One region of the Streptomyces sp. x-80 genome, then DNA from elsewhere that is predicted to be linked to it. Evidence: predicted binding sites of a transcription regulator. Region 1 holds the regulator's gene; each other region holds the start of a gene.
The links. The regulator HrcA, encoded in region 1, represses chaperone genes, less so after heat shock. The targets are predictions, from matches to a motif close to TTNGCACTCNGNNNNNCNGAGTGCNAA.

Region 1 (4,292 bases):
CGCGACGCGGGCGCGGGCCCCGGGGACGGCGACGGAACCGGACGCCGTACGGGCCGGGGCGCTCGCCGCGGGCCGGGCCTGCGGGCGTACGAGGGTGACGACCCGGCCCTCCAGCAGGAAGCCGCGCGGCTCCATGGGGAAGACCCGGTGTTTGCCGAACCGGTCCTCCAGGGTGACCGTCGGCCCCTGGGCCGTCTTCTCGCAGCGGATGACGGCTCCGCAGAAGCCCGAGGTGACCTCCTCGACCACCAGATCGGGCTCGGCCGGCACCTCGGGCGCGGGCCGCTGCTTCTTCCAGGACGGGGTGAGATCGGTGCTGTAGCGCTTGCTCTGCATGGGGACCTGTTCTGTGACAAACGGCCGGGTGACGGAAGACAGGGGACAGGGGCGGCGGTCAGCCGGGGGAGGCGCCGAAACGGGCGGCGAGCGCGGCGCGCTGATCGCGGACGAAGCGGGCGTCGACCACGGCGCCGTGCCCCGGTACGTACCGCGCGTCCTCGCCGCCCAGGGCCAGCAGCCGGTCCAGCGCCGCGGGCCACTGGTGGGGGAGCGCGTCCGGGCCCACGGACGGTGCGCCGGATTCCTCGACGAGGTCGCCGCAGAAGACGATCCCGGGGGAGCCGGGCCGGCCGGGCACCAGGACCGCCAGGTCGTGGGCGGTGTGGCCGGGGCCGACGTTGGCGAGCAGCACCTGCCGGTCGCCGAGATCGAGGGTCAGCTCGCCGTGCACGAGGTGATGCGGGCGCACCAGGACGTCGGCGGCCTCCGCGGCGGCCACCGGATCGACACCGTGCCCGACCGCGTCCCGCCGCAGCTCGTCCTGCTCGCGCCGCAGCAGTTCGTCCAGACCGGCCGCGCCGAACACCTGCACGCCCGAGAAGGCGGCGGTGCCCATCACATGGTCGAAATGCGGGTGGGTGAGCGCGACATGTGTCACGTCCCGGCCCAGTACGCCGCGGATCGCGCGGCGCAGATCGGCGCCGTCGCGGAGGGTGGCACCGGTGTCGATGATCAGTACCCCGGCCGATCCGGTGACCACGCCGATCGTCTCGTCCCAGCCGGGCATCCGGCGCCTGGCGACACCGTCACCGAGCCGTTCCCACCCAGCCTCTTCCCAAGCAGTGTGCATACCGAGACGCTAGCGGTATCGCGATAGCGTTGTGCGACGGATCGGCCGGGCACGGCCCTCGGGGCGGCGACCGGGACGGCTGCCCTTGCCGTGACCGGGTTGCCCGGCCGTACACTGGCTCAGAGATTGGCACTCGGCTCAGGTGAGTGCCAGGCAGTTGACCAGGTGGACGAAGCGGCGGGACAGCCGGACTGGAGGTGCGCGGGATGCTCAGCGAACGCAGGCTCGAAGTGCTGCGCGCCATCGTCCAGGACTACGTCGGGACGGAGGAGCCGGTCGGCTCCAAGGCGCTGACCGAGCGCCATCAGCTCGGCGTCTCCCCGGCCACGGTCCGCAACGACATGGCGGTCCTGGAGGACGAGGGGTTCATCGCCCAGCCGCACACCAGCGCGGGGCGGATCCCGACCGACAAGGGCTATCGCCTGTTCGTCGACAAGCTGGCCGGCGTCAAGCCGCTGTCCAGCCCGGAGCGGCGGGCGATCCAGAACTTCCTGGACGGCGCCGTCGATCTCGACGACGTGGTGGGGCGCACGGTACGGCTGCTGGCGCAGCTGACCCGGCAGGTCGCGGTCGTGCAGTACCCGTCCCTGACGCGGTCCACGGTCCGGCACGTCGAGCTGCTGTCGCTGGCCCCGGCCCGGCTGATGCTCGTACTGATCACGGACACCGGACGGGTCGAGCAGCGCTTGGTCGACTGCCCGTCGCCGTTCGGTGAGACGTCGCTCGCGGATCTGCGGGCGCGGCTCAACAGCTGTGTCGTGGGGCGCCGGTTCGCGGATGTGCCGCAGCTGGTGCAGGAACTGCCGGACTCCTTCGAGCAGGAGGACCGCGGCACGGTCTCGACAGTGCTGTCGGTGTTGCTGGAGACTCTGGTGGAGGAGACCGAGGAGCGGCTGGTGATCGGCGGAACCGCCAATCTCACGCGCTTCGGGCACGATTTCCCACTGACCATCCGGCCGGTGCTGGAAGCCCTTGAGGAGCATGTGGTGCTGCTCAAGCTGCTCGGGGAGGCCAAGGACTCGGGCATGACCGTAAGAATCGGGCATGAGAATGCTCATGAGGGTCTGACGTCCACCTCGGTCGTCGCCGTCGGTTACGGTTCGGGCGACGAGGCAGTCGCCAAACTCGGCGTGGTCGGACCGACCCGCATGGACTATCCAGGAACGATGGGAGCGGTACGCGCAGTGGCACGTTACGTCGGACAGATCCTCGCGGAGTCGTAAGTGGCCACGGATTACTACGCGGTCCTGGGCGTTCGGCGCGATGCCTCGCAGGACGAGATCAAGAAGGCATTCCGTCGGCTGGCGCGCGAGCTGCACCCGGATGTGAACCCGGATCCCAAGACCCAGGAGCGGTTCAAGGAGATCAACGCCGCCTACGAGGTGCTGTCGGATCCGCAGAAGAAGCAGGTCTACGACCTCGGCGGCGACCCGCTCTCGCAGTCGGGCGGCGGTGCGGGCGCGGGCGGCTTCGGCGCGGGCTTCGGCAACTTCTCCGACATCATGGACGCGTTCTTCGGCACGGCCTCGCAGCGCGGACCGCGCTCGCGGACCCGCCGCGGCCAGGACGCCATGATCCGGCTCGACATCGAGCTGAACGAAGCGGCCTTCGGGACGACCAAGGACATCCAGGTCGACACCGCCGTCGTCTGCACGACGTGCAGCGGTGAGGGCGCGGCGCCCGGGACCTCGGCGCAGACCTGTGACATGTGCCGCGGCCGCGGTGAGGTCTCGCAGGTCACCCGGTCCTTCCTGGGCCAGGTCATGACCTCCCGGCCGTGTCCTCAGTGCCAGGGCTTCGGGACCGTCGTGCCGACGCCGTGCCCGGAGTGCGCGGGCGACGGGCGGATCCGCTCCCGCCGCACCCTCACCGTCAAGATCCCGGCCGGTGTCGACAACGGCACCCGGATCCAGCTCGCGGGCGAGGGCGAGGTCGGCCCCGGCGGCGGCCCCGCCGGTGACCTCTACGTCGAGATCCACGAGCTGCCGCACTCGGTCTTCCAGCGGCGCGGCGACGATCTGCACTGCACGGTCACGATCCCGATGACGGCGGCGGCGCTGGGCACCAAGTGCCCGCTGGAGACGCTGGACGGGGTCGAGGAGATCGATGTGCGGCCCGGTACCCAGTCCGGTCAGTCGATCCCGCTGCACCAGCGCGGTGTGACCCATCTGCGCGGCGGCGGCCGTGGCGATCTCATCGTCCACGTCGAGGTGCTGACACCCGCCAAGCTCGATCCCGAGCAGGAAGAGCTGCTCCGCCGGCTGGCCAAGCTCCGCGGCGAAGAGCGCCCCACGGGCCAGTTCCAGCCGGGACAGCAAGGGCTCTTCTCGCGCCTCAAGGACGCGTTCAACGGGCGGTAGGCAGGTGGGGGTGGTGCCGGAGGTCCGGGGGTTGCTCCCCCGGGCGGGCACTGTCAGTCGGGACAGCAGGGGCTGTTCTCGTGCCTGAAGGATGTGTTCAACGGGCGGTGGCCCGCGGCGGGATGTGACCGCGCCGGTTTCCGGGGAAGTGCCCCGGAAATCGGCGCGAACCCGTTTCGGGACGGGGTCGCGGGCGTGACACGATGTGGCCATGTCCACCGCGCTGACCGATTTCTGCCGCTATCCGATCGTGCAGGCCCCGATGGCGGGCGGCGTTGCCCGTCCGGAGCTGGCCGCCGCTGTCAGCGAAGCCGGCGGCCTCGGCTTCCTCGCCGCCGGTTACAAGACCGCCGACGGCATGTACCAGGAGATCAAACAGCTGCGCGGGCTGACCGACCGGCCCTTCGGCGTGAACCTCTTCATGCCGCAGCCCGCGCTCGCCGACATCGCGGCCGTCGAGGTCTACCGCGAGCAGCTCGCCGGGGAAGCGGCCTGGTACGAGACGCCGCTCGGCGAGATCGACCCGAGCGGCTGCGGCGACGACGGATACGAGGCCAAGCTGGCGATCCTGCGCGAGGATCCGGTGCCGGTGGTCTCCTTCCACTTCGGCTGTCCCTCCCGTGCCGTCCTCGACGCGTTCGACAGAGTCGGCACGTACACCATCGTCTCCGCCACCACCGTGGCCGAGGCACAGGACGTACAGCGGTCCGGCGCGGACGCGGTCTGCGTCCAGGGCGTCGAGGCCGGCGGCCACCAGGGCACCCACCGCGACGATCCGCAGGCCGACGGCACCGGCGCCGGTA
Region 2 (4,292 bases), on a different contig from region 1:
CCGGTCGCGGCGTTGAAGCCCTGGCCCTTGTCCAGCTCGGCGACCTTCGAGGTGATGACGTAGCCCTCAAGGCCGGCGTTCTCGGCGATCCAGCGCAGCGGCTCGACGACGGCGCGGCGGACGACGGCGACACCGGTGGCCTCGTCGCCCTCCTTGCCCAGCGAACCCTCGAGTGCCTTGGCGGCGTGCACCAGAGCGGAGCCACCACCGGAGACGATGCCCTCCTCGACCGCGGCGCGGGTCGCGGAGATGGCGTCCTCCAGACGGTGCTTCTTCTCCTTGAGCTCGACCTCGGTGGCCGCACCCACACGGATGACGCAGACGCCACCGGCGAGCTTGGCGAGGCGCTCCTGGAGCTTCTCGCGGTCCCAGTCCGAGTCCGTGGACTCGATCTCGGCCTTGATCTGGTTGACGCGGCCGACGACGTCCTCGGAGTTGCCGCCACCGTCGACGATGGTGGTGTCGTCCTTGGTGACGGTCACGCGGCGGGCGGTGCCCAGCACCTCAAGACCGGCCTGGTCGAGCTTGAGGCCGACCTCCTCGGCGATGACGGTGGCACCGGTGAGGGTGGCCATGTCGCCGAGCATCGCCTTGCGGCGGTCGCCGAAGCCGGGGGCCTTGACGGCCACGGCGTTGAAGGTGCCACGGATCTTGTTGACGACCAGGGTCGACAGGGCCTCGCCCTCGACGTCCTCGGCGATGATCAGCAGCGGCTTGGAGGAGCCGGCCTGGATGACCTTCTCCAGCAGCGGCAGCAGGTCCTGGATCGAGCCGATCTTGCCCTGGTGGATCAGGATGTACGGGTCGTCGAGGACGGCCTCCATACGCTCCTGGTCGGTGACCATGTAGGGCGACAGGTAGCCCTTGTCGAAGGCCATGCCCTCGGTGAAGTCCAGCTCCAGACCGAAGGTGTTGGACTCCTCGACGGTGATGACACCGTCCTTGCCGACCTTGTCCATGGCCTCGGCGATGAGCTCGCCGACCTGCTTGTCCTGCGCGGACAGACCGGCCACGGCGGCGATGTCGGACTTGTCGTCGATCGGGCGGGCGGTCGCGAGGAGCTCCTCGGACACGGCCTTGACCGCGGCGTCGATGCCCTTCTTCAGGGCGGCCGGGGAGGCACCCGCGGCCACGTTGCGCAGGCCCTCGCGGACCAGCGCCTGGGCCAGCACGGTGGCGGTGGTGGTGCCGTCACCCGCGATGTCGTTGGTCTTGGTCGCCACCTCCTTCACGAGCTGGGCGCCCAGGTTCTCGTAGGGGTCGTCGACCTCGACCTCACGGGCGATGGTGACACCGTCGTTGGTGATGGTCGGCGCGCCGAACTTCTTGTCGATGACGACGTTGCGGCCCTTGGGGCCGATCGTCACCTTGACCGTGTCGGCAAGCTTGTTGACGCCGCGCTCAAGGGCGCGACGGGCGTCCTCGTCGAACTTCAGGATCTTCGCCATGGGGTTGCTTCAAGTCCTCTCGTTGCGATCCCGGTCCGCGCCCGGCGGCCGTCATCGCGTCAAACGAACTACGCCCCGGCCCCGGGTTGTTTAGACGCGGGAACCAGGGGCGCAGATCTAGGCAATTCTGGGTGAATTACTTCTCGATGATCGCGAGAACGTCGCGAGCCGAGAGAACGAGGTAGTCCTCGCCGTTGTACTTCACCTCGGTGCCGCCGTACTTGCTGTAAAGCACGATGTCACCGGTGCTCACGTCGAGCGGAAGACGGTTGCCGTCCTCGAAGCGGCCCGGACCAACGGCCAGGACGACGCCCTCCTGGGGCTTCTCCTTGGCAGTGTCCGGAATGACCAGGCCCGAGGCCGTGGTCTGCTCGGCGTCGAGCGGCTGGACCACAATGCGGTCCTCAAGCGGCTTGATGGCAACCTTGGAGCTGGCGGTCGTCACGATCCGACCTCCCCCTTCGGAGATCTCACGGGGTTAACTGTCTGAGGTGGCGACCAGGTGGATCCGTCGTCGCGGGTGCCGGATCTGCCCGTCGCTGTGTTTGGCACTCCCCGGTGGAGAGTGCCAACGCTGACACTATGACGCGGTTAGCACTCGGTCAAGCGGAGTGCCAGCGCGGCGGTGCCGGCACCGGCGTTCCGCGGGCCGCCCCGGCGCCCCGGCCACCCGCCGTCCCCGGCGGCGGTCACAATGCAGGCAGGACGAGAGCAGAACGAGATACGGCGGGGTCACCCGACAACGTGGGGCACGGAGCAGATGCGCATTTTGGTCGTCGAGGACGAAGACGGGCTCGCGGATTCCCTGCGGCGGGGGCTCGGGGCCGAGGGGCACTGGGTGGACGTCGCCCACGACGGCCACCGCGGTCTGGAGCTCGCGCTGACCGGGCCGTACGACGCGATCGTGCTGGACGTGATGCTGCCGGGACCCAGCGGATACGAGATCTGCGGGCGGCTGCGGCGGCACGGCGACTGGACGCCGGTGCTGATGCTCACCGCGAAGGACGGCGAGTACGACGAGGCCGAGGGGCTGGACGCGGGCGCCGACGACTACCTGACCAAACCGTTCTCCTTCGTCGTGCTGCTGGCCCGGCTGCGCGCGCTGGGGCGGCGGACGCGGGACGGGCAGGCGCGGCCGCGCACCCTCCAGGCCGGCGATCTGACGCTGGACACCGAGGGCCGCCGGTGCCGCCGCGGCGACGTCGAGGTGGAGCTGACCGCCCGCGAGCTGGGCGTGCTGGCCTGTCTGATGGCGGGCGACGGGCAGGCCGTCGCCAAGCAGGACATCCTCGACGAGGTGTGGGACTCCCCCACCGAGATCGACCCGAACATCGTCGAGGTGTACGTCTCGTCGCTGCGCAAGAAGATCGACGTGCCGTTCGGGCGGCGGTCGATCCGGACCGTGCACGGGACCGGGTACCGGATGGCGGCGGACGGTGCCTGACCGCCCCACCGGGTGGCTGCGGCGGCTGCCGCCGCGTACGGTCCGTGGCCGGGCCGCGGTGGCCGCCGCGCTGACCATGGCGCTGGTGCTCACCGTCGGCGGCGGCTGGCTCGCCGCGACGCTGCGGGCCAACCTCCTGGACAACACCACGGGCCGCACCGAACTGGCCGCCCGTAAGGTCGCCGCGCAGGTCGACACCGGCGCCCTCCCCGAGCAGCTCGGCGCGCCCGCGTCCGGGGTCGATGTGGTGCTGGTGACGGACGGTGCGGGCGGGGTCGTCGCCGCGAGCCGGTGGCAGGCCGCGTCGATCGCCGCCGACCTGGCCGGTTTCCGGCCGCCGGCGGAGCAGGACTCCGCCTCGCAGATCATCGTCGGCGGGCCGGTCGCGACGGACGAACGCGCGGACGTGGTCGTGGTGCGGGCCGCGCCGCCCGGTGGCGGGGAGCGGTTCGTCTACGCCGTGACCGTGCTGTCCGACGTGGACGACGCCACGCACGCCATCCGGGTGGGGATGCTGGTGGTGGCGCCGCTGCTGATCATGCTGGCGGCGGCCATCGCCTGGGCGGTGACCGGGCTGGCGCTGCGGCCGGTCACCGCGATCCGTACGGAGCTGGCCGCCGTCACGGAGCGCGAGCTGGACCGGCGGGTGCCGGACCCGGCGGGCGGTGACGAGGTCGCGCTGCTGGCCCGTACGGTCAACGCGACCCTGGACCGGCTGGAGGAGGCGGTGGGGCGCCAGCGCCAGCTCGTCGCCGACGCCTCGCACGAGCTGCGCAACCCGATCGCCGCGGTCCGCTCCCGGCTGGAGGTGGCGCTGGCCGGCGAACCGGGCCCCGCGCTCGCCGAGGCGGTACGGGCGGCGCTCGGCGACACCGAGCGGCTCCAGCGGATCGCCGCCGATCTGCTGCTGCTCGCCCGGCTCGACGCGCATCCGCCGCGGGCCGCGGAGCCGGTGGACCTGGCGCTGCTGGCGGCCGAGGAGGCGGCCCGGCGGCGGGCGCCGCGGGTGCCGCTGGCGGTACGGGCCCAGGCGCCGGTTCCGGTCCGCGGTGACCCGGCCCAGCTGGAGCGGCTGCTGACCAATCTCGTCGACAACGCGCTGCGGTACGCCGGCTCCCGGGTGCGGATCACGGCCGAGCCGCTGCCGGGCGGCGGGGCGCGGCTGGAGGTCGCCGACGACGGGCCGGGGATCGCCCCGGCCGACCGGGAGCTGATCTTCGAGCGGTTCGCCCGGCTGGACGCGGCGCGCGACCGCGAGCGCGGCGGGAGCGGCCTCGGCCTGGCCATCGCCCGCGGTATCGCCCGCGCCCACGGCGGCGACCTGACGGTGGCCGCCGGGCCGGACGGCCTGCTCACCGGGGCCCGCCTGGTGGCGGCCTTTCCGGCGCCGCTCCCGCCGG
Region 3 (4,292 bases), on a different contig from region 1:
CTCCCGGCGGGGAAGGTGCCAAATCCGTCTCGTGGCGAGATGCGCCGCGAGGAAGATGAGGAGAAAGGGCCTCGCCTCCATGGCTGTGCAAGTCACCGAAAGCTCTCCCGCCGTCACTCTCGGTCCCGCCGTCGCGCTCTCCTGCCGCGAGTGCGGACAGCGCTTCGACCTCGGCCCCCTCTTCGCCTGCCAGGAGTGTTTCGGGCCGCTCGAAGTGGCCTACGACCTGCCGACCGGTGACCCGGACGGGCTACGGAAGCGGATCGAGTCCGGTCCGGGCAACATCTGGCGCTACGCCCCCCTGCTGCCCGTCCCCGCCGACGTCGCCGGCAAGCCCAGCCTCAACCCGGGGCTGACCAAGCTCGTCAAGGCCGACAACCTCGCCCGCGAGCTGGGCGTCACCGGCGGTCTGTACGTCAAGGACGACTCCGGCAACCCCACGCACTCCTTCAAGGACCGGGTCGTCGCCATCGCCGTCGAGGCCGCCCGCGCCTTCGGCTTCACCACCCTGTCCTGCTCCTCCACCGGCAACCTCGCGGGCGCGGTCGGCGCCGCGGCGGCCCGCGCCGGATTCCGCTCCTGTGTCTTCATCCCGCACGACCTGGAGGCCGGCAAGGTCGTCATGGCCGCGGTCTACGGCGGCGAACTGGTCGGCATCGAGGGCACCTACGACGACGTCAACCGCTTCTGCTCGGAGCTCATCGGCGACCCGCTGGGCGAGGGCTGGGGCTTCGTCAACGTCAACCTGCGCCCCTACTACGGTGAGGGCTCCAAGACGCTGGCGTACGAGATCTGCGAGCAGCTGGGCTGGCGGCTGCCGGACCAGATCGTCATCCCGGTCGCCTCCGGCTCCCAGCTCACGAAGATCGACAAGGGGCTCAAGGAGCTGATCGCGCTCGGCCTCGTCGAGGACCGGCCGTACAAGATCTTCGGCGCCCAGGCCGAGGGCTGCTCGCCCGTCTCCACGGCCTTCAAGGCGGGCCACGACGTCGTACGGCCGCAGAAGCCGGACACCATCGCCAAATCGCTGGCCATCGGCAACCCGGCCGACGGACCGTACGTGCTCGACATCGCGCGCCGTACCGGCGGTGCGGTGGAGGACGTCGACGACGCGCAGATCGTGGCCGCGATCAAGCTGCTGGCCCGCACCGAGGGGATCTTCGCGGAGACCGCGGGCGGGGTGACCGTCGGCGTGACCCAGAAGCTCATCGAGAACGGTCTGCTCGACCCGGCGCTGACCACCGTCGTCCTGAACACCGGTGACGGCCTCAAGACGCTGGACGCCGTGGCCCCCACCACCGGGCCCACGGCCACCATCCGCCCGAGCCTGGAAGCGTTCCGCGCGGCCGGTCTGGCCGGCTGACCCGTCGTACGCGGCGTGTGCGGCGGCGGCCGCGCACAGCTTCCGCAGCAGCTCCCGAACTCGCACCCGAAGTCGCTGGAAGGCAGAACCCATGAGCGTCAAGGTCCGCATCCCCACCATCCTCCGTACGTACACCGGCGGCCAGGCCGAGGTCCCGGCCGAGGGCGCGACCCTCTCCGAGGTGATCGCCGACCTGGAGAAGAACCACCAGGGCATCGCCGCCCGGGTGCTGGACGACGCGGGCAAGCTGCGCCGCTTCGTGAACGTGTACGTCAATGACGACGATGTCCGTTTCGAGCAGGGCCTGGCGACGGCCACGCCGGACGGTGCGGGCATCTCGATCATTCCCGCGGTGGCCGGCGGCTGCTAATTCAAGCCATCTCTCCGCTTGCCTGACTGGAATTGCCCCGTCCGCCGTAAAGCGGACGGGGCAATTCCATGTGCGGAAAGGCGATACCATTCAGGTGATCCCTCTCCGCAAGCGTGCTGAACGCATATGAGACCGCGGTGAGTTGTGCCCGAAGTGTGTGCGGTATTTGTCGCATAGGCACGCTATGCCCGGCCCGAATTGCCCGGGACTATCGGGAGTTCACCGCATATCGCCGTTTCTCCGGCGCCAGAATTCTCGTCCGATTGACCTGTTGCTCTGGGCAGTGGTGCGGATACATTCAGCGGCGGTCGACGCGTTCCGGCGCACACCCCACGGGCCTCTCGGGGGGTGAGGTCTGACCCGGGTCCGCGGAGTGCGGTCCTGCGCAAGGGCCAGTAATAGGGGAGTTAGGCATGGCTCAGGGCACCGTCAAGTGGTTCAACGCGGAGAAGGGGTACGGCTTCATCGCGGTCGACGGTGGTGCGGATGTTTTCGTCCACTACAGCGCGATTCAAATGGACGGCTACCGCACCCTTGAGGAGGGTCAGCGGGTCGAGTTCGAGATCTCGCAGGGCCAGAAGGGACCGCAGGCGGACATGGTCCGGATGGCCGGCTAGGGCGCCGACCGACTGCCGCGTCACAACCGCGTAAAGAGGAGGCCCGTACCCCCGCCGGGGGGTACGGGCCTCCTGTCGTGTGCCGACGGCGCTTCCGGAGTGGCTTCCCCCTCGGCCGCTTGCACTCTCCATGGTCGAGTGCTAATCATTGCGTTAGCACTCTCCGGGTGAGAGTGACAATCAAGGACCGGGTTGGTGAGGTCCGCGGGCCGGTGGGACTAAGGAACCACAGGGCACGCAGGCCGTCCGTCGCGGGCGCCAGGCGCGGTCCGGAGCAAGCAATCCTTCCCCAAGCTCTCAACTGCGTTCGAGCAGGGGAGACCCCATACGTCCGGGAGGACCACTTCACATGGCCAAGATCATCGCGTTCGACGAGGAGGCACGGCGCGGTCTCGAGCGCGGGATGAACCAGCTCGCCGACGCCGTCAAGGTGACCCTCGGCCCCAAGGGCCGCAACGTCGTCCTCGAGAAGAAGTGGGGCGCCCCCACGATCACCAACGATGGTGTTTCCATCGCCAAGGAGATCGAGCTTGAGGACCCGTACGAGAAGATCGGCGCCGAGCTGGTCAAGGAGGTCGCCAAGAAGACGGACGACGTCGCCGGTGACGGCACGACGACCGCGACCGTCCTGGCGCAGGCGCTGGTCCGCGAGGGTCTGCGCAACGTAGCCGCCGGCGCCAACCCGATGGCCCTCAAGCGCGGTATCGAGAAGGCCGTCGAGGCCGTCTCCGCCGCTCTGCTGGACCAGGCCAAGGACGTGGAGACCAAGGAGCAGATCGCCTCCACCGCCTCCATCTCCGCCGCCGACACGCAGATCGGCGAGCTCATCGCCGAGGCGATGGACAAGGTCGGCAAGGAAGGCGTCATCACCGTCGAGGAGTCCCAGACCTTCGGTCTGGAGCTGGAGCTCACCGAGGGTATGCGCTTCGACAAGGGCTACATCTCGGCGTACTTCGCCACCGACATGGAGCGTATGGAGGCGTCGCTCGACGACCCGTACATCCTGATCGTCAACTCCAAGATCAGCAACGTGAAGGACCTCCTTCCGCTGCTGGAGAAGGTCATGCAGTCGGGCAAGCCGCTGCTGATCATCGCCGAGGACGTTGAGGGCGAGGCCCTGTCGACCCTGGTCGTCAACAAGATCCGTGGCACCTTCAAGTCCGTCGCCGTCAAGGCCCCGGGCTTCGGTGACCGCCGCAAGGCCATGCTCGGCGACATCGCCATCCTCACCGGTGGCACCGTCATCTCCGAGGAGGTCGGCCTCAAGCTGGAGAACGCCGGTCTCGACCTGCTGGGCCGCGCCCGCAAGGTCGTCATCACCAAGGACGAGACCACCATCGTCGACGGTGCGGGCGACAGCGAGCAGGTTCAGGGCCGCGTCAACCAGATCCGCGCCGAGATCGAGAACTCCGACTCGGACTACGACCGCGAGAAGCTCCAGGAGCGTCTGGCGAAGCTGGCCGGCGGCGTGGCCGTCATCAAGGCCGGTGCCGCCACCGAGGTCGAGCTCAAGGAGCGCAAGCACCGCATCGAGGACGCCGTTCGCAACGCGAAGGCGGCCGTCGAAGAGGGCATCGTCGCCGGTGGTGGCGTGGCCCTGCTCCAGGCGTCGCAGGTCTTCGAGAAGCTTGAGCTCGAGGGCGACGAGGCCACCGGTGCCGCCGCTGTGAAGCTGGCCCTGGAGGCCCCGCTGAAGCAGATCTCCGTCAACGCCGGCCTTGAGGGTGGCGTCGTCGTGGAGAAGGTGCGCAACCTGACCGTGGGTCACGGCCTGAACGCCGCGACCGGCGAGTACGTCGACATGATCGCCGAGGGCATCATCGACCCGGCGAAGGTCACGCGCTCCGCGCTCCAGAACGCCGCGTCGATCGCCGCGCTGTTCCTCACCACCGAGGCCGTCATCGCCGACAAGCCGGAGAAGGCCGCCGCGGCCGCTCCGGGC

Region 2: groES (co-chaperone GroES) is a predicted target of HrcA. The motif match lies at 2,040-2,066, and genes of this name have one in related genera.
Region 3: groL (chaperonin GroEL) is a predicted target of HrcA. The motif match lies at 2,469-2,495, and genes of this name have one in related genera.

What each region holds. Positions count from the first base shown of each region.
Region 1 covers NZ_JAJPWM010000007.1:225,284-229,575, reverse strand. The annotation lists gene ACLJWH_RS16310 (DUF3097 domain-containing protein) at 1-336, opposite strand, end outside; gene ACLJWH_RS16305 (MBL fold metallo-hydrolase) at 395-1,129, opposite strand; gene hrcA (heat-inducible transcriptional repressor HrcA) at 1,336-2,352, shown strand; gene dnaJ (molecular chaperone DnaJ) at 2,353-3,489, shown strand; gene ACLJWH_RS16290 (nitronate monooxygenase) at 3,701-4,292, shown strand, end outside.
Region 2 covers NZ_JAJPWM010000005.1:262,136-266,427, forward strand. The annotation lists gene groL (chaperonin GroEL) at 1-1,448, opposite strand, end outside; gene groES (co-chaperone GroES) at 1,585-1,893, opposite strand; gene ACLJWH_RS11815 (response regulator transcription factor) at 2,209-2,892, shown strand; gene ACLJWH_RS11820 (sensor histidine kinase) at 2,885-4,292, shown strand, end outside.
Region 3 covers NZ_JAJPWM010000005.1:146,809-151,100, reverse strand. The annotation lists SAM riboswitch class I at 1-62, shown strand, start outside; gene thrC (threonine synthase) at 80-1,363, shown strand; gene ACLJWH_RS11320 (MoaD/ThiS family protein) at 1,455-1,733, shown strand; gene ACLJWH_RS11315 (cold-shock protein) at 2,147-2,350, shown strand; gene groL (chaperonin GroEL) at 2,700-4,292, shown strand, end outside.